DNA from 2 places in the Bacillus sp. N5-665 genome. Region 1 is predicted to be linked to the other one. Evidence: a T-box and tRNA genes for the amino acid it is inferred to sense, from the RefSeq annotation. Region 1 holds a T-box; the other holds one or more tRNA genes.
The links. The T-box of region 1 lies ahead of tyrS (tyrosine--tRNA ligase). A T-box ahead of a tRNA ligase gene usually reads a tRNA of that ligase, here a tRNA-Tyr.
Positions count from the first base shown of each region.

Region 1 (15,282 bases):
TCCGTCCAGGTTTCCACAGTTATGAAGAACTCAAAGAAATCATGAAAATTTCCTTTGAAATGTACGAAGATTTCAAGCGAGAATTAATTCCTATTTATTCATAATGTAAAAAGCTACCGAAGACAACTAAACAGTTACTTCGAGTAGCTTTTATTTATATATATTAAAGTTATTTATTTTCCTCTTTCTGAACATATACATAAGCATCTTTCTGCTCTTTATGTATATCCACCTTCGAATTCTCTGCAAGCTGACCCGCGTTTAGCAAAGAAAAAATAATGAGCGCTTCTAGTGACATTTTGTTTTACCACTCCTTTCTAGTTGTTATACATTTATCATACCGCTTACATGTGATTTTCGTATGAACTCGAAAAGGAGATTACAACAAAAAGGTTACAAGAATACGAATGCACGCTATAATAACCATTAAATAGGAGGTTGATTCATTTTGACAATAAACCAAATGGTTCAATTAGGTAGTGCATGTATGTTATTTATTACTTCCGCGCTTATTAATTGGTATCAAGGGAGTAATTTGATAGATGATCCTGATGAATGGAAATATAGCGCTAAGTTTACGAATTACTTTAAAGGTACCGTTTCAAATTACCAAGATATTTATCAAATCGATTTCTTTATATATGCGGCAAAATTTCATCCAACAGCATTTGTTGTTATGCTTATTAGTTTACTTTATATGCTCGTATTAATTCTTCATATTCTATTTACAAGAACTCGTAAGGCAATCTAAATTTATACATAAAAACCCCGAATCATAGACTTTTCAGCCTACAATCCGGGGTACTATTTGTTTTATATTCGTTTCTGATTAGTAACGAATTAAGAAATATTTCTTTTTACCGCGGCGAATGATTGTAAATTTACCTTCGATGCGGTCGTTTTCTGTTACAACGTAGTCTAATGCTTGTGTACGCTCACCGTTTACGTAGATTGCGCCGTTCGTTACATCTTCACGTGCTTGACGTTTTGATGGAGAGATTTTGCTTTCTACAAGTAAGTCGATTAATACTGTATCTTCTGCAGTACGTTCTACAGATGGTACGTCTTTGAATCCTTGTTCGATTTCGCTTGCAGTCAGTTCTGCTACAGAACCGCTGAATAATGCAGCTGAGATTTTAATCGCTTGCTCTAATGCTTCTTCGCCGTGAACAAGTTTTGTCATTTCAGAACCTAATGCTTTTTGTGCTGCACGTTTTTCTGGCGCTTCAGCTACTTGCTTTTCAAGCTCAAGAATTTCTTCATGAGATAAGAATGTGAAGTATTTTAAGTATTTTACAACATCACGGTCATCTGTATTAATCCAGAATTGGTAGAACTCGTAAGGAGTTGTTTTCTCTGGGTCTAACCAAATTGCGCCGCCCTCTGTTTTACCAAACTTCGTACCGTCAGATTTTGTAACTAGCGGAATTGTTAAACCGAATGCTTTCGCATCTTCTTCTGATTTACGGATTAATTCAAGACCAGCTGTAATGTTACCCCATTGATCACTACCACCGATTTGCAAGCGGCAATTATGGTTTTGGTATAAGTTTAAGAAGTCGTATGATTGTAAAATCATGTAACTAAACTCAGTGAATGAAATACCAGTATCTAAACGAGATGCTACTGTATCTTTTGCTAACATATAGTTTAAACCGAAGTTTTTACCGATATCGCGTAAGAATGAAATTACATCTAAGTTACCAAGCCAATCATAGTTATTAGCCATCGTTGCTGGGTTGTCCACGTTTTCGAACTCTAAGAAGTTTGAAAGTTGGTTTTTAATGCTTTCTGTGTAGTAAGCAACTGTATCTTTCGTATTTAATGTACGCTCTGCTTTTTTACCACTTGGATCACCGATCATACCAGTACCACCGCCAACAAGTGCGATTGGTTGGTGACCAGCTAATTGGAAACGACGTAACATTAATACTGGTAACATATGACCGATGTGTAAGCTATCCGCTGTCGGGTCGAAACCACAGTATAATTTAACGCTTTCTTTTTCTAATAATTGCTCAAGTCCCTCAGCATCTGTTTGCTGATTAATTAAACCGCGAAATTCAAGATCTTGTAAAATACCCATATCCTACATACTCTCCTTTAAGTTCATTACTGGCGTGAAGGTTGAAAACATAAAAAAATCGCCCCTTGAAATAAGGGACGATTTTGATTATCGCGTTACCACCCTAGTTGCAGGCCAAAAAAGCCTACCACCTTATTTACATAACGGCTTAGCACCGTCTTTTCCCTTTTGAATACAATTCAATCGAAAAAAGATGCTCTAGGGGCGTAATTCGCGATCATCTATGTGCTGATTTTCACCGGCCATCAGCTCTCTAAAACAGGGAAATGATCACTACTTCTCCCTTTCCACGCTCAATTATTCATATACTTTTCTTTATACCATCATTTATATAGGCATGTCAAATAGAGGTAGGTGTTCTCTCCTTGCCAATCCTTTACAACGTCGCAAAGAGTATCGTAATAAGAGAAAGAATTGGAACCCCAACTAATAACGATACGTGAAACACAACAGATAAATCATTCCCAATCGTCGCCTCCACAGGATCTTTCGCTGGAGAACCAAGAAAGCCAATGAATCGGTCGAAGCGACTTACCGTTTTTGGAAAATCCGGTATTTCTACATGGTCACTATCTAAATGTTGTTTTAATTTATATTCACTCTTAAAGGGATTTTCGCTCAATTTCATCCACCTCCAGCAATTGTTTCAATTTCTTTATCCCGTTATGCAGTCTCGACTTCACTGTTCCAATCGGAATGTTTAATATCTCTGCAATTTCTTTTTGCTGCATATCATGATAATAAAAAAGGATGAGGACAGCTCGCTGGTCTTCAGGAACTTTCAAAATTGCGTCCCTTACAGTAAGACGGTCTTCTTGTGAAAACTCTACCTCTTGAATTGGCACTAAAAATGGCAAAAGCGTACGCCACTTTTTTCTTCTATTTAATTTATTAATCATAAGACGATAACCAATTTGAAATAAATACGTTTTTATTTTTCCTTTCTCAAGTTCATACATATGTTTCTTACGCTCTAACGTCAAAAATGTATCTTGCACAAGGTCGATACTTAACTGTTCATCTCGGTTAAAGCGATACAAAAATGTATATAGCGCTGGTTTAATTAAAACATATAGTTTTTCCCCAGCCTCCTTATCCCCACTTTGGTACGCAAGCATGAGCTCCTCCTCAATCCCAATCTGCGCCATTTTTTTTGATCTCCTTTATTCCTTTTAACGTTAATGAAATACGGGAAATTAAATATGCACTTGCGACAATGACCCATGCTTGTGACTGATGCGTAAAAAATTGAACATATGGGTTTTGAATCGTAAATCCACTAAAAACGAAAATATTTAACGCCAGCACACATATACATGCATACACTGCAAGACAGACCGAAATTGTATCAAATACATTCCAACGAAAATATATTTTTGTTTTTGTAAAATCAATTTTATTTCCATTTTTTCGTACAATATACTTCTTATCCAACGGAATAATGATTGAAAAAATAACAATCATTATAATCCCAACTGTAATCATTGAAACTTTAAAGCCAATTGGCATCGGTAATAACAGACCACAAGAAAATACAACGATAATTCCAATTAAAGCAAAAGCAAGAAGTAATTTATTAGACATAAAAAAGCCTCCCTCATCTATTCTTTCATAAATGTATACAGACGAGGAAGGCACTTCGTTCAAATATTATTTTATTTTTTTAATAATCTTTGCAGGATTTCCGCCGACTACTACATTGTCCGGCACATCTTTCGTTACAACGGCGCCAGATGCGATCACCGCGTTGTCTCCAATTGTGACACCAGGATTAATAATCGCTCTTCCGCCAATCCATACGTTATCACCAATTGTAACTGGTTTTCCATATTCTGATCCGCTTATGCGCTCTACTGGATCAAGCGGATGTGTTGCTGTATAAATGTGAACACCTGGAGCTAACATACAGTTCACTCCGATTGTTACTGGACATACATCTAAAATTGTACAGTCAAAGTTCGCGTAAAAATTTTCGCCCACGTGAATGTTATAGCCGTAATCACACCTGAAAGAAGATTCAAGATGAATGTTATCTCCAGTCGTTCCGAATAGTTCTTTTACGATTTCGCTACGCTCTTTTAATTGTACTTCTGGTGTTTCATTTAATTTTCTCGTTAATATACGAGCCTGCTCCCTCTCTTGAACTAAAACTGGATCAGCTGGTATGTACATTTCTCCTAGTATCATCTTTTCTTTTTCTGTTTTCATTTTATTACCCCCTTTAACTTATATATATAAGTTTACAATAACATAAAAAAAGGTCTGAACGTTATTTCGTTCAGACCTTCCTCTCTTAATCTTCCATCGTTGATAAGTCACCTGTTGGTAAGTTTAACTCCCACGCTTTTAATACGCGGCGCATAATTTTACCACTTCTCGTTTTCGGTAATTTATCTCTAAATTCAATTTGTCTTGGCGCTGCATGAGCTGCTAGGCCTTTCTTTACAAATTGACGAATTTCTTCTTTTAATTCATCAGATGGTTCGTATCCTGCTCGAAGCGCGATAAATGCTTTAATGATTTCGCCGCGCACCGGATCAGGAATACCAATTACCCCAGCTTCTGCAACAGCAGCATGCTCGATTAATTTGCTTTCTACTTCAAACGGACCAACGCGCTCACCTGACGTCATAATAACATCGTCAATACGTCCTTGGAACCAGAAGTATCCATCCTCGTCCATATAGGCAGAGTCACCTGATACGTACCAATCTCCCGGCATAAAGTAAGACTCATATTTTTGCTTGTTATTCCAAATCCCGCGCATCATAGCTGGCCAACCTTTACCAATTGCTAAGTTGCCCATTGTGTATGGAGGCACTTCATTTCCTTCATTATCAACAATCGCTGCTTTCACACCTGGAATTGGTTTACCCATTGAACCTGGACGGATTTCCATACAAGGATAGTTACAAATAACTTGTCCACCTGTTTCTGTCATCCACCACGTATCATGAATACGAAGTCCAAATGCATTCATACCCCAGCGAATTACTTCTGGATTTAACGGTTCACCAACGCTTAATACGTGACGAACTTGTGATAAATCATATTTTTTAATTGCGTCTTGTCCAGCTCCCATTAACATACGGAATGCTGTTGGCGCGCTGTACCAAACTGTTACACCGTAATCTTGCAGTGCTTCATACCACGCTTCTGGACTAAAGCGGCCACCTAAAATAACATTTGATGCTCCGACTAACCACGGCGCGAAAATACCGTAAGCCGTTCCTGTTACCCAGCCTGGGTCAGCTGTGCACCAATATACATCGTCCTCTTTTAAATCTAATACCCACTTCGCCGTTTGATAGTGCTGCACCATTGCGTTTTGCGCATGTAGCACACCTTTTGGCTTCCCAGTAGAACCAGATGTGTAATGTAGAATTAAACCGTCTTCACGGCCTAGCCATTCAATATGTAATTCTTTTGAAGCTTGTTCAAATAAAGGATTGAACGCTACCGTTTTACCGCCTTCTTCTACATTATCTCCAACAAGGAATACTGTTTTTAAAGCAGGTAAATCATTTAATGGTACTCGCTCTAACAATTCAGGTGTTGTAATTAACACTTTTGCTTCGCTATCTTCTAAACGATCGCGAACTGCGCCTTCCATAAATGCTTCAAATAGCGGACCAACGATTGCTCCCAATTTCACTGCACCTAAAAGTGCAAAATATAACTCTGGGGAACGCGGCATAAAAATAAAAACGCGATCGCCTTTTTCTACATCGCCATAATTTTTCAGGACGTTTCCTGATTTATTAGAAAAATCCTTCATTTCCTTAAATGTATATTTCTCTTTTCGCGATCCATCTTGATAATAAAGGGCTACTTTATTCTTTCGATCGGATTTCGCATGCTTATCAATTGCCTCATACGCCATATTTACTCGACCTGTTTCATTCCAAGTAAAATTTTTATTAACCTCTTCCCAGTTAAAATTCGCGTATGCCTCATCATAATTCGGCAAATTATTTTCTCCTTTAATGACAGGAAGCGTTTCTACTTTCATACTTTACATCCCCCTCCTATGTATTCTATTATCTATTATAATGATATTATTTAAAATTTTCAGTATATTTGTTGATTTTTAGACAAATTTTTAATGACAAAATTCGATTCACATCGCATATATTATAAAGTACGATATTAATAGATTCACAAACCCTCAAGGTGGTGAGCAATACATTGATCCATAAAAAAATATACAATGCCAGAAACTTAAAAACAGCGAAAGGCACTTTAATTATTGAAGGTCCTGTCTCTACACATAACTTAGAAATGTATGAATTTCATCCAGACTTAATTGCGTTTCGTCCTGCCGAGCAGCAATATAAAGCAATTGTCGAAATTTCTAAATTACCAGAAGCTCGTCTCATTATTGCTAGACATGACCGAACGATCGTTGGATATGTTACATACTTGTATCCTGATCCACTCGAACGATGGTCAGAAGGAAAGATTGAAAACTTAATTGAACTCGGGGCAATTGAAGTTGTCCCCACCTTCCGCGGTTGCTCTGTCGGAAAGAACTTATTAGAAGTTTCAATGATGGACGATCATATGGAAGATTACATTATATTGACGACTGAATATTATTGGCACTGGGATTTAAAACAAACAGGCTTAAATGTTTGGGAATATCGAAAAGTAATGGAAAAGATGATGAATGCTGGTGGCTTACAATGGATGGCTACAGATGATCCTGAAATTTGCTCGCATCCCGCTAACTGTTTAATGGTCCGCATCGGTAAACGCGTTGATACGGAGTCTATTCAAGCATTTGATCGTCTACGTTTTCACAATCGTTTTATGTACTAAATAAAGGGGGCAACTGGAATGATTGTAGAAGAAATTATGAATCAAGATGTGGTGACACTACACCCAAACGATACAATCGAAACAGCAATCCGAACGATACGCACGAAAGGCATTCGGCACATTCCAATTGTCGATCAAAATAATCATGTGGTAGGCATTATTTCTGATCGGGATGTAAGAGATGCAAGTCCATCAATTCTTGATGAACAAGTTCCACTCGCTATGCTGAAACAACCGCTCGACCTTATTATGAAACAACCTGTTATGACTTGCCATCCTCTCGATTTCGTTGAAGAAATTGCTACTTTATTTTTTGAAAATAAAATTGGCTGTCTCCCTGTTACAAAGGCTGGCAAGCTAGTTGGAATCATTTCTGAATCTACTGTACTGCACACGTTAGTGAAATTAACAGGAGCACATCAACCAAGTTCACAAATTGAAATTCAAGTAAAAAACGAACCTGGTATTCTTGGAAAAGTCGTTGCTATTTTTAGTGATTTGCAAATAAATATCGTGAGCGTTCTCGTCTACCCAGCAAAAGATGAGAATGATAAAGTACTCGTTTTCCGCATTCAAACGATGAATCCGCTAAAAGTGATTGATGCACTTGAAGCAGAAGGCTACCGCGTATTATGGCCGAACATTATGGGGATGCAAGCATGAGTAGCGCGTTTATTTATTCGGATGATTTTCGGGGCTATTCGTTTAGCCCTGATCATCCTTTTAACCAACTTCGCGTCACACTTACGTATGACTTATTACAAAAGGGTGGTTTCATCTCTCCTTCCCAAATCATCTCACCAAGGATGGCTACAGATGAAGAGATCGCCTACGTTCATACAGAGGAGTACATAAATGCGGTAAAACGTGCTGGAGAAGGTAAGTTAGAAAAATCAATTGCGATGACATATGGACTCGGTACAGAAGATACACCGATGTTTCCAAATATGCACGAGGCAAGTGCATTACTTGTTGGTGGAACATTAACAGCTGTCGATGCTGTTCTTTCCGGGAAAGTAAAACATGCACTTAATTTAGGCGGTGGCTTACATCATGGCTTCCGCGGCAAGGCATCTGGCTTTTGTATTTATAACGATAGTTCCATCGCAATGAAATATATACAGAAAAAATACGGTTTACGTGTTTTATATATTGATACAGATGCTCATCACGGTGATGGTGTACAGTGGTCTTTTTACGACGATCCTAACGTATGCACCATTTCACTACATGAAACTGGGCGTTATTTATTCCCTGGAACTGGCGCTGTAAATGAGCGCGGACAAGGTAATGGCTATAGTTATTCTTTTAACGTTCCACTGGATGCCTTTACAGAAGACGAATCGTTTTTAAATTCATATCGTACTGTCGTAAAAGAAGTTGCCGCATACTTTAAACCGGATATTATTTTAACGCAAAACGGCGCTGACGCACATTATTACGACCCACTTACACACCTTTGCGCAACGATGAATATTTACCGTGAAATACCGAAGCTCGCTCGCGAAATCGCTAATGAATATTGCGAAGGTCGCTGGATCGCTGTCGGCGGTGGTGGCTATGACCACTGGCGCGTCGTCCCAAGAGCTTGGGCACTTATTTGGCTCGAAATGAACAACATCCAAAACATCTCAGGTTATCTCCCTCCAGAATGGATTGACGCTTGGAAAGGACAAGCTGAAACAGAACTTCCCCTCACATGGGAAGATCCAGACAACATGTATAAACCGATCCCCCGTAAACCAGAAATTGAAGAAAAGAATGCATTAACTGTAGCGAAATCCCTTGAAATTATTCGGAATAATATGACAAAATCTTTGTACTAAACGAAAAGGAGGCTCGTTTTTTAATGGCCTCCTTTTATTTATTGACGACTTTTGTCGGTAAGTCGATATATTTTTAGATTCGCTGATATATTCTAATAATCGCCGATATATTTTATTTAAGAATTAGCCGGTCCAATTTTTATAAGAAAAGGTCGTGATATTATGTGGACACAACAAATAATCAACACGAAACGTGGCACATTTGAACTTTTTACAAAAGGAAATGGCGAACCGCTTTGCATTACACATCACTATTCACAATTTAATGAAACTGGTGATTACTTTGCAGATGTTTTCACTTCTACGCATCGTGTATTCCTCATTAATTTAAGAGATGCTGGTAACTCAGCAAAAGCCAATTCAGCAAAAGAATTAAGTATGATTGAAACAGTTCACGACTTAGAAGCAATACGAGAAGCTTTACAACTCCCAACATGGCATTTCGCCGGTCATTCAACAGGTGGTATGCTTGGACTTTTATATGCAATTACATATCCAAATTCCTTACAATCATTAGTCGTGGCCGGAGCTGCAGCAAGTAATTATACCGAAACACCATTTTGCATTTATCACCCAGCACATCCTCAGTTTCATTATATGCAACAGCTCGTCGAAAACTTAAAAAGCCCTCACCTTACAAGTGAAGAACGGAAAGAACTATCTACTAAGAGGACAAAATTATCATTGTATAAACCTGAAAACTACAACTCTTATTTTTGTAAACCAATCAAAAAAACAATGTCTGCTAGCCGGATGAACGCTTTCTCTCACGAATATCCTTCATTTGATTTAAGAAAGTACTTACCTTCTATCAACATAAAAACGCTAATTATTTGCGGAAGACACGATGTACAGTGCCCGATCCAATATTCTATCGAGATGCATGAGGGTATACGTAATTCTATCTTTGTGACATTTGAGGAGAGTAACCATTATCCTTTTTTAGAAGAATCTGCTCAGTTTACTTCTACTACTCAAACATTTTATAAATCGTTACACTAGTACCGCTATTATTAAGGAAAGCTCACAGTCTCTATAAGACTATGAGCTTTTTTAAAAGAAATATTTCACACTAGAAACAACAAGAAGAACAAAAAAATCATTAAACCTACATCAAGTAATACTGCCTTTTGATCTCCTTCTTTTAAACTTATCATAAAACTAGAAATTATTTTAATTCCAAAAAAGAACATCATAAATAACCCACCGAAATGATCATTCGTAGAATCTTCATCATAAAACATTTGTATTGCACCAATAATTAATAAAATAAGTACGATATTCGTTCCAATCTTTAAAGCCTTGTTATGTAGCACGCCCTCTCATGCTCTCCTGTGTTTTATCTCTCTTTATATTTTAACATAAATTACCTATTATTCCCTTTTCGTTCAAATAACATAAAAAACCTGCCCATTACTCGGCAGGTACATTACACGTTAAAGCGATAACCAGCTCCCCATACTGTTTCAATATATTGCGGGTGGGCGGGATCTCTTTCAATTTTTTCACGTAGCTTTCTAATGTGAACAACGACAGTGGCTAAATCGCCAGCTGAGTCTAGTCCCCAAATACGTTCAAATAACTGTTCTTTATTTAATACTTGGTTTGGATGCGTTACAAAGAATGTTAATAAATCAAATTCCTTCGTTGTAAACGCGATTTCTTCATTGTTTATACAAACTTTTCTCGCTCGCTGGTCAATAGAAATTCCGTGAATGTATAGCGTATCGCGTTGCTTACTCACATTTCCTGATAATCTTTCATAACGAGAAATATGAGCTTTTACCCTTGCGACTAATTCACTCGGGCTAAACGGTTTCGTTATATAATCATCTGCTCCTAAACCGAGTCCGCGAATTTTATCTATATCTTCCTTCTTTGCTGAAACAAGTAAAATCGGAATATCTTTTATAGCTCGAATTTGCTTACAAATTTCAAATCCATTCATTTTTGGAAGCATAATATCTAAAATAATTAAATCGTAGTCTTCCTGAAGAGCCATTTGTAGACCTATTTCTCCTGAATGCTCTACATCGACTTGAAAATCACTAATTTCTAAATAATCTCGCTGTAATTCTGCAATACTTATTTCATCTTCTACTAGTAAAATTCTCTTCATTCTACTCACCACATTCCTGTACTTTTTTCAATGAGAAGAAAATACTTGTACCTTCCCCAAGCTTACTTTCCGCCCAAATTTCTCCGCCATGTTCTTCAACAATTTGCTTCGCTATCGCTAAGCCAAGTCCACTTCCACCTGTGCTAGAATTTCGCGATTGCTCTGCACGATAAAACCGCTCAAATATATACGGCAGCGTATCAGCTTCTATACCTGATCCATTGTCCACCACTTTTACAATGACTGTATTGTTATCACTTAATACTGTTACAGTAATTTTCTTCGCTTCTTTATCCATGTATTTCACACTATTATGAATTAAATTTGATATCACTCTATTTATCTTTTCGCAATCGGCCGTTACATATAGTGGTGATGAATGTAATTGTAAATAAACTTCTATACCTTCCTCACTTAAATCCATCTGCATCTCTTCTAATAATTCTTGCATAAACATGTTTAATTCTATCGTTTCAAACTGAAAAGGAACTCGATTCAAATCAAGCTTCGAAAACAAAAAGAGCTCATCAATGAGTGTATCCATATGCTTCGCCTTCGTATGAATGGTCGTTAAATACTTATCCATTTTTTTTGGCGTATTTGCGACCCCGTCTTTTATGCCTTCTACATATCCGATAATAGATGTAATCGGTGTTTTTAAATCATGAGATATGTTTGAAATGAGCTCTTTTCGATTTTCTTCATACTGCGTTTGTACTTCAATCGACTCTTTTAATCTCTTCCTCATTTCCTCAAATCCTTGATTTAATTGCCCAATCTCATCATGGGATGTAACTGGAATTTGAAAATCTAAATCCCCTTCTTTAATTCTCCCAGTCGCATCTTTCAGTACAAAAATTGGTTTTATCACACTTCTTGAGACGAAATAACTTAATAGCCCTATGAGTAAAATGGCTAACAGTAAAAGCGCTCCGAACAAAATCGGAAATAACTTTTGTGTAAGATCGACAAATGAACTTTGCCTTTTTAGTACAAATATACTCCCTTCTTCATCTCCAGGAAAATAAAAATCAAATTTTACATACCGATAAAATGTATCGCCTAGTTCCGTTGTACCACGACTATTAATATTTGCTGATTCAAATTTTGGAAGGGCTTCTTTTAAAGATACACTTTCAAATATTTTTGTAGCATAAGAAATGGTTTCTCCCTTTCTTACAACTATTTTCACACCTTCTTTTTCAAGTGTTGAAACGAACGATTCATCTAATAGTTGAGATTGATTTTTCTTTGCCGCTAATTTCAATTCAATATACGTATTCTCTTCTTCTGGCGTAAGCGGCTTTTGAATATAGGAACTTTTATAGAAATTTTTCACTGATTCCAAGTCTCCTGTTATGGAAAAAACAATTAAAAATCCCGCGACTAATATGAGCGTAATGGAAACGAGAATAACAGCAATATAAGAGAATAAAAATCTTGTTTTAATAGACATATGTTACATCCTCACTTTACCAAACCTTATTACTCATAAGCATAAAAATATATGTTCAAATACTCAAGCGATTTTATAGTAATTTTAGCGTCAGTTTATAAAAATTTAATGTTCTTATTTTACAGTTGAAATGAGGAGGTTGAAATTCCATGTTCAAAAAAACATTAAGCATGATCTGTTGCGTAATTTTTTTGCAAGGTTGCTCGCAAGAACAAGGAGTTAAAAAGGAGATGACAAACATGGAGACAGCGCTACTAGCAGCTACTGAAAAACAAGAAACGAATACCGTTATATCGTTACTCAAAAAAGGGGCTGACATAAATATAACAGACAATAAAGGACGTACCCCTCTTATGATTGCTACATACAAAAATGATGTGAAAACCGCAAAAGCGCTTATTGAAGCAGGTGCTAACGTAAATATCCAAGATGATATGAAAAACAATCCCTTTCTATACGCCGGTGCAGAAGGTTACTTCGATATTTTAAAACTAACAATTGATGCCAGTGCAGATCCATCGCTTACAAATCGTTACGGCGGAACAGCTCTTATCCCCGCCTCAGAACATGGCTATATTGATGTTATTAAAGAACTCCTTACGCGAACAACTATTGATGTTAACCATGTAAATAATCTCGGGTGGACCGCTTTAATGGAAGCCATCGTATTAAGTAACGGAAACGAAACACAGCAACAAGTCATTCAGCTTCTTATTGAACACGGTGCAGATGTAAATATTCCAGACAACGATGGTGTTACCCCGTTAGAGCACGCTCGCGCTCATAACTTTGAAGAGATAGAGAAGATTTTGTTAGCGACAAATAAATAAAAGCTCATTTCCTATAAAAAACGTATCATTTTCAAATCTATTTTTTGCCATTCTCCCCAGTCTATGCTACAGTTATTTCGTCACATAGCTATACAGCTAGACAACTTATATATTTATAATAGGGTGGGAAAAACACATGAGCAAACCTCGTATTGGAATGATTGGATTAGGTAGTATTGCACAAAAGGCTTACCTTCCAACACTCACAAAGGAAACTGATTGGACTTTTTTGGGAGCGTTTACACCTAATGTTAATAAAAGAAAACAAATTTGCGAGCAATACCGGATTCAAGACTTCCATTCTATTGAAACGTTAGCTTCAGAATGTGATGCAATCTTCGTCCATAGTTCAACTGCTACACATTATGAAATCGTTTCTGAACTTCTACAAAAAGGAATCGACGTTTATGTTGATAAGCCGCTAGCTGCTACTACTGAGCAAGCAGAGAAGCTAGTTGAAATGAGTGAAAAGTATAATCGAAAGTTAATGGTCGGATTTAATCGCCGTTTCGTTCCTATGTACGTTACTGCCAAAGAGCAAGCTAATGATACTTCATGGATTCGAATTGAAAAGCACCGCACAAATAAGGTGGGGCCATATACGTATGACTTTACTATGTTAGATGATTACTTACATATTGTAGATACTGCTCGCTGGTTAGCTAACGATGACCTTAACATCGTTCATAATATGATGCAAATCAATGAAAAGAACGAACTTCTTTACGGACATCATACATATACAACGCCAAGTGGACTGTTACTTTCTACCGCGATGCACCGCCATGCAGGTACAAATTTAGAACAAATTGAACTTGTAACGACAGGTAAAATCATTCGCGTAAAAAATATGAACACATTTGAAGTTGAGCAGGAAAATGCAGTTTCTCAGATTGGTTCACCATCATGGGATACAACGTTAAAACAACGTGGTTTTGAAGATGCAGTTCATCATTTTATCGAATGTGTACACGGCGATACAAAGCCTGTTGTAGATGGATTAGAAGGATTAAAAACGCAGCAACTGTTGCAATCTCTACTGAACGATCTAAACAAAAATTAAAACGGATACATTTTTCAGAATTTACTTTCATTCCCATTTCCCCTTTATTTCTATCGCAAATTTCTATAGAATATGTTGATAGGAATTATAAATTTCATAATGAATCGTGGAAAGGATGGGATTAACACATGTGGAACGAGTTTAAAAAATTCGCATTCAAAGGGAATGTAATCGATTTGGCTGTCGGGGTTGTAATCGGGGCTGCATTCGGTAAAATCGTTAGTTCTTTAGTAAAAGATATTATCACACCATTACTTGGTATGGTATTAGGTGGCGTTAACTTTACAGATTTAAAAATTACATTTGGTAAATCATCCATTATGTATGGTAACTTTATCCAAACTATTTTTGATTTCTTAATTATTGCAGCTGCTATCTTTATGTTCGTTAAAGTGTTCAACAAACTAACATCTAAAAGAGAAGAAGAAAAAGTGGAAGAAATTCCAGAACCAACAAAAGAAGAAGAACTTCTTGGCGAAATTCGCGACTTATTAAAACAACAAAATTCTTCTAAAGATAGAGCATAATTGAACGGATAAAAAGGCATGCCCCTCGGGACATGCCTTTTCTATATGCTATAACGTTTCCGAATTCATATGAATAAATAAAATAATACCTGCAACCATAAGTACCATAATACTACCTGCAAATAGTGTAATACCCATGAACATTAAACTTGTGCTCATGTCCACTGATACACTTTCAATAAAAATAGAAATTACATAAGTGATAAGGGCAATTCCTGCAAGAATACTTCCTGGAACAAATCGCTTTAAGCCATTTTGTTTTAACGTCATATATGCAAAAATAGCAGTCATACAAAGCGTAATTATCCAAAGAACGATCATCTCTTCTCCCCCCTCACAAGCCTTTTCTTTCTATTATACATGACATTGCCCTATAATAGTTAAATTTGCACTTATGTGACATATAACAAGGAACAATACCATTTTGTAGCGAAGTCACCAATAGGACGCATACTTAGGAGGATTTCAATTGAAAGATGATATTGTAGGATATTTTAAACAAGTAGAGCGATTCGATTATATTACAATCGACTTAGACAAAAAACTTTTTTATA
Region 1 is NZ_CP093325.1:781,876-797,157, reverse strand. It holds gene MNO09_RS06530 (hypothetical protein) at 1-104, shown strand, start outside; gene MNO09_RS06525 (hypothetical protein) at 170-298, opposite strand; gene MNO09_RS06520 (YjdJ family protein) at 449-751, shown strand; gene tyrS (tyrosine--tRNA ligase) at 830-2,086, opposite strand; T-box leader at 2,157-2,385, opposite strand; gene MNO09_RS06510 (hypothetical protein) at 2,463-2,708, opposite strand; gene MNO09_RS06505 (RNA polymerase sigma factor) at 2,689-3,234, opposite strand; gene MNO09_RS06500 (hypothetical protein) at 3,215-3,670, opposite strand; gene MNO09_RS06495 (maltose acetyltransferase domain-containing protein) at 3,737-4,294, opposite strand; gene acsA (acetate--CoA ligase) at 4,380-6,098, opposite strand; gene acuA (acetoin utilization protein acetyltransferase AcuA) at 6,275-6,907, shown strand; gene MNO09_RS06480 (acetoin utilization AcuB family protein) at 6,926-7,570, shown strand; gene acuC (acetoin utilization protein AcuC) at 7,567-8,733, shown strand; gene MNO09_RS06470 (alpha/beta fold hydrolase) at 8,875-9,735, shown strand; gene MNO09_RS06465 (hypothetical protein) at 9,801-10,049, opposite strand; gene MNO09_RS06460 (response regulator transcription factor) at 10,163-10,852, opposite strand; gene MNO09_RS06455 (sensor histidine kinase) at 10,854-12,308, opposite strand; gene MNO09_RS06450 (ankyrin repeat domain-containing protein) at 12,458-13,138, shown strand; gene MNO09_RS06445 (Gfo/Idh/MocA family protein) at 13,275-14,201, shown strand; gene mscL (large-conductance mechanosensitive channel protein MscL) at 14,330-14,728, shown strand; gene MNO09_RS06435 (DUF3917 domain-containing protein) at 14,777-15,049, opposite strand; gene dhp61 (protein Dhp61) at 15,198-15,282, shown strand, end outside.

Region 2 (15,282 bases), 1.3 Mb from region 1:
AATCTAAATGTAATCATATCTCGAATAAATGATAATGATTTTCATTATCATTGTCAACTAAAAAAATAAAAAGTTAACAAAAAAATAACCCCTTTTTAAGGGGGTTATGCCATTTTTTCTCCGGATTCTTCTTTAAAAAAGCTCTTCATCGCATGGAATACGTCTGCTTTTTGCTTTAAAATATAATATCTAAAATTCTCATCTTTAATATTTTTATAGGCTGACATGAGGGTACTATGGCGGTTGTACTGGTTCACTTCCCCATATCCAAACATATTACACTTCTTCATTAACTCTTCGACAAGCTTTACACATCTAGCATTATCTGATGTTAAATTATCACCGTCTGAAAAATGGAATGGATAAATATTATAGCGGTCTGGTGAGTATTTATTATCAATTAGCTCGAGTGCTTTTTTGTATACAGAAGAACAGATCGTTCCGCCACTTTCTCCTTTTGAAAAGAACTCTTCCTCTGTAACGACTTTCGCCTCCGTATGATGAGCAATAAACTCAATATCTACCGTTTCATACTTCGTTCGTAGAAATCTTGTCATCCAGAAAAAGAAGCTACGTGCCATATATTTCTCCCATATTCCCATCGATCCACTCGTATCCATCATCGCTAATACAACAGCTTTTGAATCTGGCTTTAATACTTCATTCCAAGTACGGAACTTTAAATCTTCTTGGTGAATCGGATGAAAAGAGGCTTTACCACGCATCGCATTTCGTTTATATGCGGATATCATCGTTCGTTTCTTATCGATATTTCCCCATAATCCAGTCTTTCTAATGTCATTAAATTCAACATGTTCAATCCGGTTTTCATCTATTTCTTTTCTCTTTAAATTAGGCAGCTCTAATTCTTTGAAAAACGCTTGCTCTAATTCTAGAATAGAGACTTCAGCTTCATAATAATCTTCTCCAGCCGCATCCCCTGCTCCTTGCCCTTTTCCTGGTCCTTTTTGCTTTTGACCACCTGATCCATCTCTCGCAACGACATCACCAACTTTGCTGTCACCATTTCCTTGCCCAACGTGTTTGTTTTTATCATAATTGTACCTAATCTTATATTCATCTAAAGAACGAATCGGTATTTTTACAACATCCTTACCATTAGACATAACTATGCTTTCTTCTGTTACAAGATCGGGTAAATTATTCTTAATTGCCTCTTGTACTTTTTCTTGATGGCGTTGTTGGTCGTCATATCCTTTGCGATGGAGGGACCAGTTTTCCTGTGAAATCGTATAATTTGGTTGGTTTTCTTCACCCATTTCTTTCCCTCCTTACTGTAATTGTCTTCCCCTATGAACAGTAAGCTAGAAATTTTGTTTTATACTGTGCAAGCTAGAATGAAAGATAACTGCCCATCGAAATTCATCCCATAAACATATATAACGTTTTTCATATAATACTCCGAGCATCCTAAACAAAATTTTGCCACTCACATACTAGAAAGAAATATTCAGCCGTTGATAAGAAAGAAACACAATGCATAGTTGCACACATTTACACTTTGCAACATATTGTATTGTGTTGGCTTTTTTCGTATGAATGGTTGGTTACTCTATCATATGCATATTGTAAAAATAATTGACAATAAATTCATGAAATTGCATCTTAATTTATTATATTTGGACAAGGTATGACACTTTACACATATAAATGGATAATAAAACGCTGTCCTGCAAAATACAAGAGACAGCGTTTTGTTATCAAACTATCGGTTTAACAGACTACCTACATAGCGTAATAATTCATTCGCAGATGAGGAATTATAGCCGTGCTCATCAATTAAGCGTGCAACAACATCATTGATTTTCTTAAGCTGATTTTCGTCTGGCGTTTTCGTTGATGTTGTAATTTTCACTATATCTTTTAAATCAGCAAATAGTTTTTTCTGAATCGCTTCACGAAGACGCTCATGTGAATTATAATCAAAGCGTTTTCCTTTACGCGCATAAGCAGAAATGCGAATTAAAATTTCTTCACGGAATGCTTTCTTAGCATTTTCTGAAATTCCAATTTGCTCTTCAATTGAGCGCATTAGCTTTTCATCTGGACTCATTTCTTCACCTGTTAATGGATCACGTAATTTTGACTTATTGCAATATGCTTCAACGTTATCTAAGTAATTATCCATAAGTGTCTTCGCTGATTCTTCATATGAATACACGAATGCTTTTTGTACTTCTTTCTTCGCAATTTCATCATATTCTTTTCTCGCTAATGAGATGAAATTCATATAACGCTCTCGATCTTCATTACTAATTGACGGATGCTGATCCAACCCGTCTTTGAGCGATCTAAGTACATCTAATGCGTTAATAGATGGTACCTCTTTTCGAATAATTGTAGAGGAAATTCGATTAATAACATAACGAGGATCAATACCTCTCATACCTTCATCTTGATATTCACGTTGCAGCTCCTCTACATCAATCGCATTATAACCTTCTACCGTTTCTCCATCATATAAACGCATCTTTTTAATTAAATCAATATCCGGACGCTTCGGATCTTTTAAACGCGTTAAAATCGTAAACATTGCTGCAACGCGAAGTGTGTGCGGTGCAATATGCACATTGGATACATCACTTTCACGAATCATTTTTTCATAAATATGTTCTTCTTCACTCACTCGTAAATTGTATGGAACTGGCATTACAATAATTCTTGAGTGCAATGCTTCATTTTTCTTGTTTGCTATGAAGGAACGATACTCCGTTTCATTCGTATGCGCTACAATTAATTCATCTGCTGAAATAAGCGCAAATCTTCCCGCTTTGAAATTCCCTTCTTGCGTAAGCGATAATAAATGCCATAAAAACTTCTCGTCGCATTTTAGCATCTCTTGGAATTCCATCATCCCACGGTTTGCCTTATTCAATTCTCCATCGAAGCGATACGCTCGTGGATCTGATTCTGAACCATATTCTGCGATTGTTGAAAAGTCCAGACTACCTGTTAAATCGGCGATATCTTGTGATTTAGGATCAGACGGGCTAAATGTACCAATCCCTGTACGGCGATCTTCCGAGAAGAAAATACGCTCTACAACTACATCCTCAATTCTTGAACCATATTCTTGCTCTAGACGCATTACGTTTAGTGGCGATAAATTCCCTTCAATTCTAACCCCATACTCACCAAAGAAATCATCCCGTAAATGATGCGGAATTAAATGAAGTGGATCTTCATGCATTGGGCAGCCTTTAATTGCAAAAATTGCTCCTCGATCTGTTCGTGAATATGTTTCTAATCCCCGTTTCAACATCGTAACTAATGTTGATTTCCCTCCACTAACAGGACCCATTAATAATAAAATACGTTTTCTAACATCTAATCGTTTTGCAGATGGATGAAAATATTCCTCCACAAGACGTTCTAAAGCATCCTCTAATCCAAATAGCTGATTACTAAAGAAGTTATACTTTCTTCTACCATCTACTTCTTCGATTCCAGCATCTTTTATCATATTGTAAATGCGAGAGTGTGCTGTTTGAGCCACCCATGGTCTTTCCTTCACAAGCTCTAAATACTCCGCAAACGTACCTTCCCATTGTAACCGTTCTTCTGCTGCTCGATGCTGTTCAATCTTTTTTAGAATATCCATTATAGCTCCTCCCCCATCTCCTTGTTCAATCGGATTATTATAAAAGGTATGCTAGGATGTCCTTAAACATTCTTTAAATCAAAATGAAATATACAGTATTGCTATAAAATTCTCTCCAAAATTCAAAGAAAATTCTGTATAATATAGGTATTAAAGTTTTTACACCTCTATTCATTTTAAATAAATTCTTTTCTTCCAAGAACCTTACATACATTTTGATTCATATTTAAGATTCGTAAACTGAAAAATAGGAGGGATATTAGTATGAAATTATTATTAATTTTAGGTGTATCACTCACATTTCTTACAGCTATTTTCACATCTGGTTACAATGATAAACCCGGTACACATAAAAAGTGATGTGCTTCTTAGCACATCACTTTTTTTATCAATCATTTATAATACACATTTTCCACATCATATTTTGATAAAGGTCGGCTATAATAATAACCTTGCACAAACTTCACATTCTTTTCCTTCAAAAATTGTATTTGTTCCGCTTTTTCTACACCTTCTGCAATTACATTCAATTCCAAAGTATGAGCTAAATGAATAATTGCAGCTGTAATATTCGTATCACGTTCATCCACATGTATACCTTCCATAAAAGAACGATCGATTTTCAACGTATCAATTGGATACGTTTTTAAATAACTTAAAGATGAATATCCCGTTCCAAAATCATCTAAATGAATCTTTAAATTTTGTTCTTTTAATTGTAGCAATACTCTTTTTGATATGTCTTTATGCATAAGGGCCCCTTCTGTAACCTCTATCGCTAATAGATGAGCTGGTACATTGTACTTATGTAAAGCCCGTGTAATCATCTCTATTAATGTAATCGAGCGAAAGTGCCTGGCTGAAATATTAACTGCAATCGGGACAACTTCATATCCTTTATTTAACCATTCACGTATTTGCCGACACACTTCATTTACTACCCATTCATCAAGCTTAATAATAAATCCTGTTCTTTCTGCTAGCGGAATAAATTGATTGGGAGAGACAAATCCCAATTCTTTATGCTCCCACCTTATTAAAGCTTCCATACTCGCTATTTTTTTCGTTTCAATATTCATTTGTGGCTGATAATACAAGCAGAATTCATTTTTTTCTATAGCACGATGCAATTGGTTTTCTATTATAAATCTTTGTTCACGCTCACAATCTAATCCACTGCAATAAAACTGATAATGCCCTTTTCCTTTTTCTTTTGCTTTTTCCAAAGCAGCATCAACTCTTTGGAATAATATTTTTTCATCCTCTCCATCTGTTGGAGCCATTACAATTCCGATTGACGCACTTAAATAGACGTCCTCTTCTTCAATTACAAAATGTTCACTAATCTTTTTTAGTATTCTTTTTGCAACTATCTCTACACGTTCTTTCGTTATATTTTCTATTAACATAACAAATTGATCATCGTGTTCTCTAAATAAGTGCATACCGTCTATTTGAAAACTGCTTAAACATTCTGTAACTTTTTGTAATACTTTATCTCCTTCTTTATGACCAAAAGTATCATTAATAAGGTGAAATTCATCTAAATCTATAAAAACAAGCGCAAACTCTGTATTATCATTTAAAAAAACATTTAACTTATTTGCACATGAAATTCTATTCATTAATCCTGTTAATTGGTCATAATAAGCTAAATATTCTGTTCGCATTTCATTCAATACTTGTCTTGTAACATCCCTCGTAACAATATATAACCCAACAATTTCGGCGTTCACAATAATCGGAATAGTTCTCAAAGAAATATAGAGCTCGTACCCTTCTTTATGAACATATTTCTTTGAAACAATTTGTTTTGCCCTTCCTTGCAGGACTCCTTTAAATATAATTTGAAAATCTTTTTCATATTCTTTATTAATAAATTCAAAAATAAATTTATTATGTAATTCTTCATATCGATATCCAAATATTTCATACGTTGCTGGATTTGCATATGTAATTCTACCTATAGAATCCATAGATATAATGGAGTCATTATTATATTCTAATAACGACTTAAACAACATTTGTTTTTCCTCTATCTCTGCCTTTTCCTCAATCTGAGCTGTGATATCCCTCGTAATACAAATAATAAACTGACATACTCCTTCTTCGTCGAATACAGGATTAAGTGAAGATTCATAATGTAACTCACCCTTTGGTAAACTAACTACATCACAAAAGGTATGTGCTTTCGCTTCGCTCGCTACTTTTGCATATTGCACTTGCAATATTTCCGCCGTATCTTCTGATAATACTTCAGCAAACGTTTTTCCATAACATTCTGCGCCTAGCTTCGCATAATCCATACCTATCTTATTTACATAAATATATTTAAAGGTTTCCTCATCCATAACTTTCACAATAAATACTAAATCTTGAATGGCATGTAATAGTCCTCTTCTTATTAAATCCATATCTATCATACTTAAAAAGGTATTTTGATTATTATATTGTTCCTTCATATTTATCTCAACCCGTCTAATCTATTTTTATTCATATATCCCATTCTATATGAATATGTACCCTTTTTTAAATGTATGATTACATATTATTTTTATTTTTAGAAAAAAAAGTCGCCATATGGCGACTTTTAATAAACAATTTCTAAATCTAATCCCGGATAATTTTGTTGACGGAATGCTTCATAAATTAAAATAGCTGCTGTATTAGATAAATTTAATGAGCGCACTTTATCAGTCATTGGAATACGTAAACAATGATCGAAATTTTCTTCGATTACATTAGCTGGTAAGCCGTTTGTTTCTCTTCCAAATACAAAATAGTAATCCTTCTCACGTTTGCTATAATCAAATGCTGTATGAGCTTTCTCGCCATACTTTGTTAAATAGAAGAATTCACCGTCTTTATTTTTCTCATAAAATTCTTCAATTGAATCATAATACGTAACTTTCACGTGCTGCCAATAATCTAATCCTGCACGCTTTAACATTTTATCATCCGTTGAAAATCCAAGCGGTCTAATCAAATGTAATTCTGTTCCAGTTGCTGCACAAGTACGAGCAATATTCCCTGTATTTGCTGGAATTTCTGGTTGATATAAAACAACATGTACTCCCACGCGATATTCACCTCTGTTTTTTGTCTACTACGTATTATACCACTTGAGCGAAAAATCTCTACCCATTAATAATATGAAAGAATTTATATTTCATTTGTGGTGTATATTTACTAGAATCTTCATAGTTCCAATAACGCCGACGGCTATTCGCTGAATGTGCATTCACAAGTGGCATACCATCTGCGTCTTTGGCTACTACAATCGTCGTATGATTCCACCTACCATCATCCTCGAAATCATAAGCAATGACATCACCAAGAATAAGGTCCTCTGGTCTTTCTACTGCTTCTGCTCGAAGCCCAGTTGTAGCACCTGACAAATACCAATAAAAAGAGTGTGCGACAGCCCAGCTCCAACTCCACTGATTCTCCCTTTGCCACCATCCTTTACGAATATTAGGGTATCCATTCATTGGTACTTCTCCAGTATGAAGACATTGAGAAATAAAATTCGTACAATTATCAGGGAAATTACGATATACAGGGTTTCTATCATCCCACCAACGCTCTGCATATTTAACTGCCTCTAAACGGTTATACTGATAAGAACCATACTTCTCTTTTGTAACTTCTCTTTCTAACGTCTCACTCATTCCAACTGCTTCTGGTACTTCAATAGCATAATCACCTATTACCCGGCTATTATTTAAACAAACTCTTCGCTTTAGTTGTTCCTCTTCGATATAAAATAATTCTTTATGCTTAATTAAATATTTAAAATGTATTTGATAATCAATTTCTTGATGATTGCTATTATTTAATTGTCTCATGAAAGAAACATCCGCAGTTGCTTTCACTATATCTGCATTACGCTTTTGAAACAATTGTTTCTTTCTCTGTGCTATTTGTAATAAATCTTCAGCAATACCATCTACATTTGTTCGTTTCTCTGTTACATATGCTAAAAATTGTTGTACTTGCTTTTCAATATTTATTTTTACAACCATTTCGTCTCCCTCCCATATTACAATATGAAAAAGGGAGATATTATCTACTCTTTTTTCTGAGCTAACAATTCAAGTCCGCGATTCATTTCATGAAGAACCTCTTCATCTTTCTCACGTTGCATCGCTTTTTCAATAGCTTCGCCCACGCCATCTCCACCAATTTTCCCAAGTGCCCATGCTGCTGTTCCGCGAAGTACTGGTCTTGGATCGTCTTTCATAACACCAATTAAATCAGGAATTGCTGATGCCTCTTTAAAATGCGCAAGTGCCAAAATTGCATTTCGTTGCAACGGCTTTTTACCTCTCCATGAACCAGACATAATTCCATATTTCTCTTTAAAATCACGATTACTAATTGTTAAAAGTGGTGTTAATAAAGGCTTAACTAACTCAGGATCTGGTTCCATCTCAGGGTGGTTATGAAAATCCATTCCTTTATTTTTCGGACAAACAGTCTGACATGTATCACATCCATAAATACGATTACCTATTTTTTCGCGATATTCTTCCGGTAGGAACCCTTTCGTCTGTGTTAAAAATGCAATACATTTCTTCGAGTCTAACTGTCCTCCTTGTATTAAAGCACCTGTAGGACAAACATCAATACATTTTGTACAACTTCCACATTGATCTTCTATCGGCTGATCTGGTGGGAAGGGAACGTTTGTAATTATTTCTCCTAAATATACATACGAACCAAATTCAGGTGTAATAATAGCGCAATTCTTACCACTCCATCCAATACCCGCACGCTCCGAAACAGCTCGATCACTTAATTCACCTGTATCAACCATTGACTTAACTTCTATATCGGGAAGCTTTTCGATTAAATATGCTTCTAATTTTTGCAAACGATCTCGTAAAACAAGATGATAATCTTGTCCCCAAGAGGCACGACAAAAAATACCGCGGCGTTCTCCGCGCTTACTTAATGGTGCATTTTTTAATTTTGAAGGATACGCTAATGCAATCGCAATAATTGATTTTGCACCAGGTAGTAGAAGCTGTGGGTTCGTTCTTTTTTCTATATCAGACTCTTCAAATCCCGATTGATAATTTAATTGTTGTTGCTGGATTAACCTCTGCTTTAATTCCTCAAATGGTGAAGCACTAGCAAAGCCTATTTTATCTATACCAATTGTTTTACTATACGTAATGACATCTTGCTTTAATTGTTCAAAATCCATTCTTAATCGCCTCCTCAGATGAATCCATCCCTTATGTAACGACTATATTGGTTAGCAATTCACTTTTGGAATACTATTCTTTACTTCTATTTTCGCATACAATTATATTTTTCAAACATTAAAAAACGCAATGCCTCGTTTATCTTAGAAACGAAACACTGCGTTGATCACAATTTATAGAAAAACATTTAATAAAATTTGGAGCGGGTGAAGAGAATCGAACTCTCGACCAGAGCTTGGAAGGCTCTTGTTTTACCACTAAACTACACCCGCAAATATGAAAAAAATATAAGATATTAGAATAACTTATGTAAAGTAGTATAGCATGTAAAAAAAACGGAAGCAAGAATTTTATCGAAAAAAGTCGAAAAAGTGATGAGATACTCATCACTTTTTCAATTCTTTATCAATCGCCTTCTTCATACTATCGAAATCAGGGTTTGCAAGATTTCCGTTTATATATACTGAAGGAGCACCTTGAACTTTTAATTTTTGAGCACGATCTGAATCTTTACGTACTTTTTCTTTTATTTCTTTACTGTGTAAATCTTTCTTAAATTGTTCTACATCAACTTTCGGAAGCTTCTCTTTCACAATGTTAAGAAGTAATTCTTCTGTAATCCATTCTTCCGTGTCTTTCTTTTGACTTTGATAAATTTCATCATAGAAAATCCAGAATGAATCTTGATCTTGTTTATAAATTGCTTCACCAGCTGCTGCACCTAAATCAGAGTCTTTTCCGATAAATGGGAAGTTAATAAAGTATAACTGCACTTTACCTTTATCAATATACTCTTCTTTTAATCGTGGTAATACTGTTACATCCCAAGTACGACACGCAGGACATTTGAAGTCTCCAAATTCAACTACCTTAACTGGTGCATCATCTTTCCCTAAAGATTGTTGTGTGGAATAAGCAAACATCTCATTCCCTTTATCTTTTTTGTCATTTATGATGCTATACGCAATTGTTCCGATTACAATTAATACTGCGATAGAAAAAACTACACCAAGAGCCATGAGTTTATTTGATTTCATATACATTCCTCTTTAAATTCATATTCTGTATACAGCATTGTACACAATACACATAATATCAACACTTATATACGTCACGCAATGAACACGCTCACATAAATTACAAAAATACAATAATTGTGACGATATTGTGTCACAATTTGTCACAATTTATTCAAAAAAAAGAAGCTCCTATGTAGGAGCTTCCTTTAGCTTACTGCTTTTTCGCGCGCATTATTTAACATCGACTGCTCTGTTTTTATATCATGACGAATTACTAATTTCTCACTAACTGCTTGCACATACTCATCATGATTGATATAGCCTTCCTTCTCCATCAATCTCAAAACGACATTTCGTCTCTCTACGGCCTTATCATAATTTTGTGCAGGTGAGTAATAAGCAGGTGCTTTTACTACAGCAGCCATCATTGCACTTTCAGCCAGCGTTAATTGGTCCACCTTTTTACCGAAGTAAAGGTTTGCCGCTTTTTCAATTCCCCATGCTCCTTCTCCGTAATAAATATTACTTACATACAATTTTAAAATTTCATCCTTCGTAAATGTACGTTCAATTTTTTTCGTATAGAAAATCTCTTTCCACTTACGAGAAAATGTACGTTCATTCGTTAAAAAAGCATTTTTGGATAACTGCTGTGTAATTGTGCTTCCGCCTTGCACAACACCACCAGCCTTTATATTCTCAACAGACGCTCTGACAATCGCTATATAATCTAAACCATTATGATGATAAAACCTTTTATCTTCTGTCGCAATAAATGCATGTGTTAATGATTCTGGCACCTCTAACTTAGCCGGTACATGTAATTTACTAATATCACTTTGCTCGATCATTACATTTCCAACGAATAATAATGTACAACTTAACAATAATAATAAAATAATGGCTTTATAAAAGAATTTAGTCATTGGATTTAATGCAACTTTTTGATGATAGTTCACCCTAGATAATACTCGTTCTTTCATCTTGAACACCTCTTTTCCACACAGCATATAACTCTTACTTTAAGAATACCTTGTTGTAAAAAAACATCCCATCGATTTCTCTTACACGTACCTTACATCATTGTAAGGTATAAAAAAGTATTGTATCACAGTCTTTTTTTATCTACTATTCATCTGAAATATTGAATATAGATTATGCTAAACCAATAGCAGAGTATACCTTAAGCCTATACTTCCCTATTAAAACACCCTATTTTCATTATATCATCTACAAATATATATATTTGTAAGTATCTAGTAATCTAAATGTATACAATATATCATACATTATACAGAACAAACGTTCTAAAAATCAACACTAGCACTATTATTATTTTGACCTTTTTCTTAAACAGTATACAAAAAAGAGTAGTGATTTGATTGTATCTCAAACCGGCTACTCTTTTCTTTACAATCTACCTATTAAATTATACGGCTGCACTTCCCACGTTTCGTACGGAATACAATGTGTTGCTCTCATCGCATCAAGCGTTCTGGATTTCATATGAGGACGCGTTAAGTACTCATCTATGTTCTCTTCATCTAAAGCAACAAATTTAGCCTCTTGTATTTCTTCAGGTTGAATTTTTATTTCACCACTCACATATGCGACTTTAAAAACAACAGATAAAATATGCATAGAAGCATTATAGTAAACACCTGTAACTCCGATAGGCTTCACCGTTAAACCCGTTTCCTCAAACATTTCCCTACAAACAGCTTGATCGAGCGCTTCTCCTTCTTCCACCTGTCCTCCTGGCAACTCCCACGTATCCGATCGCCAATGTACTTTAGCCAATAACACTTCGTCTTTTTCATTTGTTAAATAACCTGCTACAGCAACGATATGTTTTGGTGTTTTATGTTCCATATTAAGCCTCCTAGCAATAATGAATATTTCACATATCCCTATAAGCATATTCCCTGTCTACAACAAAATACCTTTACTAATTCATCCTCTTAATTAACTTCATGAAAAAAAGCCCCTATCCGTTAAATGAACAGGGGCTTCTATCGTATTATTCTCCTAAGTCTACGTTGTGGTAAACTTGTTGCACATCTTCTAGATCTTCTAATGCATCAACCATTTTTTCAAATTGTACTTGAGCATCTTCAGGAAGTTCTACATCACTTTGTGCAAGCATTGTTAATTCTGCAACTGTGAATTCTTCAACACCAGCATCTTTAAGTGCAGATTGTACGGAATGGAATTGATCAGGTTCAGCATACACGATAACAGAATCTTCTTCTTCTAGAATGTCACGTGCATCAACATCTGCTTCCATTAAAATTTCAAGAACTTCATCTGATGTTTTACCTTCAAGACCGATAACAGCTGTCGCATCAAACATGTAAGCTACAGAACCGTTTACACCCATGTTACCACTGTTTTTGCTAAATGCAGCTCGTACATCTGCTGCAGTACGGTTTACGTTATTTGTAAGTGTATCTACAATTACCATAGATCCGTTTGGTCCGAATCCTTCATAACGAAGCTCGTCATAATTTTCTTCTGAACCGCCTTTTGCCTTTTCAACTGCACGATCAATAATTGTTCTTGGTACGTTGTATGTTTTCGCACGTTCTAATACAACTCTAAGCGCTTGGTTTGATTCTGGATCTGGCTCGCCTTGTTTTGCTGCCACATAAATTTCACGTCCAAATTTCGCGTATATACGGCTTGTATTTGCATCTTTTGATGCTTTTTTTTCTTTAATATTATTCCATTTACGACCCATACTTTCCACTCTCTTTCCCGTTTTAAATCTACATAAAAATATTAATATAAAATATAACGTGTATTCAACACATTTTTAAAAGAAATATAAAAAGTTCATTTTTGATTCATATTACAGACATAATATAAATTACTATCATTTTTTTCTATCCGCAAGTTATATTATACATGAATTCCTACATTTATCACGAATTTTAGAATTACATAACATAATTTAACAAAAGAGACTCTAACATTTCTGTTAGAGTCTTTTTACATCGCCGATTCCCATAATATTTCCTTAATTACTTTCTATTGCTGTATAATTAAAATAGGAAAAAATTTGAAGGAAAGATAGGGGAGAGTAATTATGACACATTCAAATGAGAAAAAAGCACATGGTCTTAAAGGGATAGGAGAAAAGCTAAACCCAACTATCTATCAAGTGAGATTCATGAAATTAGATGAACCAATTCACTTTGAGTCGTTTCCTGAATTAAAGGAATTAGGGGACTGGTTGAGTACTTCAACGCAAATGTGGTCGTGCCACTCAACTATGTACAAGTACAACAGAGAAGAATTTGAAAAGAAGTTTTTAGAAATTACGAAATTAACAGCTGATCATGTGCTAATATCTACTGGTGGTGTCGGATTTAACTTCATGTCACCAGGATGGGGAGATTCTCTATAAAATGGAACTAAAAGGATAAAAATGAATATTCGTTTTTATCCTTTTAGTGTTTCGCAGTTTACTCCAACTGAAGTGTATCGTATGGGCTTTGATAGAGAAAAATTTTTAAAAGTAAATAAGGTGGATCGATTTTTAACGTTCAGTCGTTCAAGCAAACGTTTTATTTTATTGTATGGGTCTTAAATTTCGAAGTTGGCAATCAGTATAGAATATTTTCATTCAGCTTCCGATTATAATATTCTACGTTTACTCACCGCACATTTTTTATGCTTATTTTATCGCGCGAAGAAAACACAAAAAAACTCTATACAATTAGTATAGAGTTTTTTTTACGCCGTTCGTGATACCGATGGTCGGGGTCGAACCGACACTCCCGAAGGAACACGATTTTGAGTCGTGCGCGTCTGCCAATTCCGCCACATCGGCACAAAAGAAAGGCGGCAACCGGATTTGAACCGGTGGTAAAGGTTTTGCAGACCTCTGCCTTACCACTTGGCTATGCCGCCATGTTAAATTTTATTGGAGCGGAAGACGGGATTCGAACCCGCGACCCCAACCTTGGCAAGGTTGTATTCTACCACTGAACTACTTCCGCAAAAATGGCTGGGCTAGCTGGATTCGAACCAGCGCATGACGGAGTCAAAGTCCGTTGCCTTACCGCTTGGCTATAGCCCATCGATTTCTTACTTAATTATATGTAAGTATCCATTAGATTATTTGTAATTTTTAAAATAAAAATGGGGCGACTGATGGGAATCGAACCCACGAATGCCGGAGCCACAATCCGGTGCGTTAACCACTTCGCCACAACCGCCATGTTGTGTAAATATATTTGGCAGGGGCAGTAGGAATCGAACCCACACTGGAGGTTTTGGAGACCTCAGTTCTACCTTTAAACTATGCCCCTATGTAAATGGTGGAGGGGGGCAGATTCGAACTGCCGAACCCGAAGGAGCGGATTTACAGTCCGCCGCGTTTAGCCACTTCGCTACCCCTCCGAAACTTACATGGTGCCGGCTAGAGGACTTGAACCCCCAACCTACTGATTACAAGTCAGTTGCTCTACCAATTGAGCTAAGCCGGCGTATTTTATTAAAATAAATGGTGGCTCGGGACGGAATCGAACCGCCGACACGAGGATTTTCAGTCCTCTGCTCTACCGACTGAGCTACCGAGCCTTATTAAAATGGCGGTCCCGACCGGGGTCGAACCGGCGATCTCCTGCGTGACAGGCAGGCATGTTAACCACTACACCACGGGACCATTTGGTTGCGGGGACAGGATTTGAACCTGCGACCTTCGGGTTATGAGCCCGACGAGCTACCGTGCTGCTCCACCCCGCGACAATACTATTTATATAATTTATATGGTGGAGGATGACGGGATCGAACCGCCGACCCCCTGCTTGTAAGGCAGGTGCTCTCCCAGCTGAGCTAATCCTCCAAAGTGGTGACCCGTACGGGATTCGAACCCGTGTTACCGCCGTGAAAGGGCGGTGTCTTAACCACTTGACCAACGGGCCAAATATTATAAATCCTATGGCGGAGAGCAAGGGATTCGAACCCTTGATACGCTTGTGACGTATACACGATTTCCAATCGTGCTCCTTCGGCCAACTCGGACAGCTCTCCAATGGCTCCGCAGGTAGGAATCGAACCTACGACCGATCGGTTAACAGCCGATAGCTCTACCGCTGAGCTACTGCGGAATAATATTGCCTGGCAACGTCCTACTCTCACAGGGACAAGGTCCCAACTACCATCGGCGCTAGAGAGCTTAACTTCCGTGTTCGGTATGGGAACGGGTGTGACCTCTCTGCCATCATTACCAGACATTATTCTTTTGAGACAATCATTATTATAACTTATTTACTTTAAAAGTCAACAAGTTTTTTTATGTTCTCTCAAAACTAGATAACATTGCTACATATTATATGGTTAAGTCCTCGATCTATTAGTATTCGTCAGCTCCACATGTCACCATGCTTCCACCTCGAACCTATCAACCTGATCATCTTTC
Region 2 is NZ_CP093325.1:4,989,521-5,004,802, forward strand. It holds gene yhbH (sporulation protein YhbH) at 105-1,280, opposite strand; gene MNO09_RS28175 (PrkA family serine protein kinase) at 1,727-3,622, opposite strand; gene MNO09_RS28180 (sensor domain-containing protein) at 4,015-6,084, opposite strand; gene trmL (tRNA (uridine(34)/cytosine(34)/5-carboxymethylaminomethyluridine(34)-2'-O)-methyltransferase TrmL) at 6,213-6,701, opposite strand; gene MNO09_RS28190 (amidase domain-containing protein) at 6,760-7,647, opposite strand; gene queG (tRNA epoxyqueuosine(34) reductase QueG) at 7,692-8,834, opposite strand; tRNA gene MNO09_RS28200 (tRNA-Gly) at 9,034-9,107, opposite strand; gene MNO09_RS28205 (DsbA family protein) at 9,222-9,872, opposite strand; gene MNO09_RS28210 (transglycosylase domain-containing protein) at 10,061-10,837, opposite strand; gene MNO09_RS28215 (NUDIX hydrolase) at 11,265-11,726, opposite strand; gene MNO09_RS28220 (YebC/PmpR family DNA-binding transcriptional regulator) at 11,875-12,594, opposite strand; gene MNO09_RS28225 (DUF3884 family protein) at 12,943-13,263, shown strand; tRNA gene MNO09_RS28230 (tRNA-Leu) at 13,608-13,689, opposite strand; tRNA gene MNO09_RS28235 (tRNA-Cys) at 13,699-13,769, opposite strand; tRNA gene MNO09_RS28240 (tRNA-Gly) at 13,784-13,858, opposite strand; tRNA gene MNO09_RS28245 (tRNA-Gln) at 13,864-13,938, opposite strand; tRNA gene MNO09_RS28250 (tRNA-His) at 14,002-14,077, opposite strand; tRNA gene MNO09_RS28255 (tRNA-Trp) at 14,097-14,170, opposite strand; tRNA gene MNO09_RS28260 (tRNA-Tyr) at 14,178-14,261, opposite strand; tRNA gene MNO09_RS28265 (tRNA-Thr) at 14,272-14,347, opposite strand; tRNA gene MNO09_RS28270 (tRNA-Phe) at 14,366-14,441, opposite strand; tRNA gene MNO09_RS28275 (tRNA-Asp) at 14,451-14,526, opposite strand; tRNA gene MNO09_RS28280 (tRNA-Met) at 14,530-14,606, opposite strand; tRNA gene MNO09_RS28285 (tRNA-Val) at 14,631-14,706, opposite strand; tRNA gene MNO09_RS28290 (tRNA-Glu) at 14,711-14,785, opposite strand; tRNA gene MNO09_RS28295 (tRNA-Ser) at 14,803-14,894, opposite strand; tRNA gene MNO09_RS28300 (tRNA-Asn) at 14,897-14,971, opposite strand; rRNA gene rrf (5S ribosomal RNA) at 14,980-15,095, opposite strand; rRNA gene MNO09_RS28310 (23S ribosomal RNA) at 15,197-15,282, opposite strand, start outside.
Region 2: it encodes a tRNA-Tyr, which carries the amino acid that the T-box ahead of tyrS (tyrosine--tRNA ligase) is inferred to sense. The anticodon was not compared.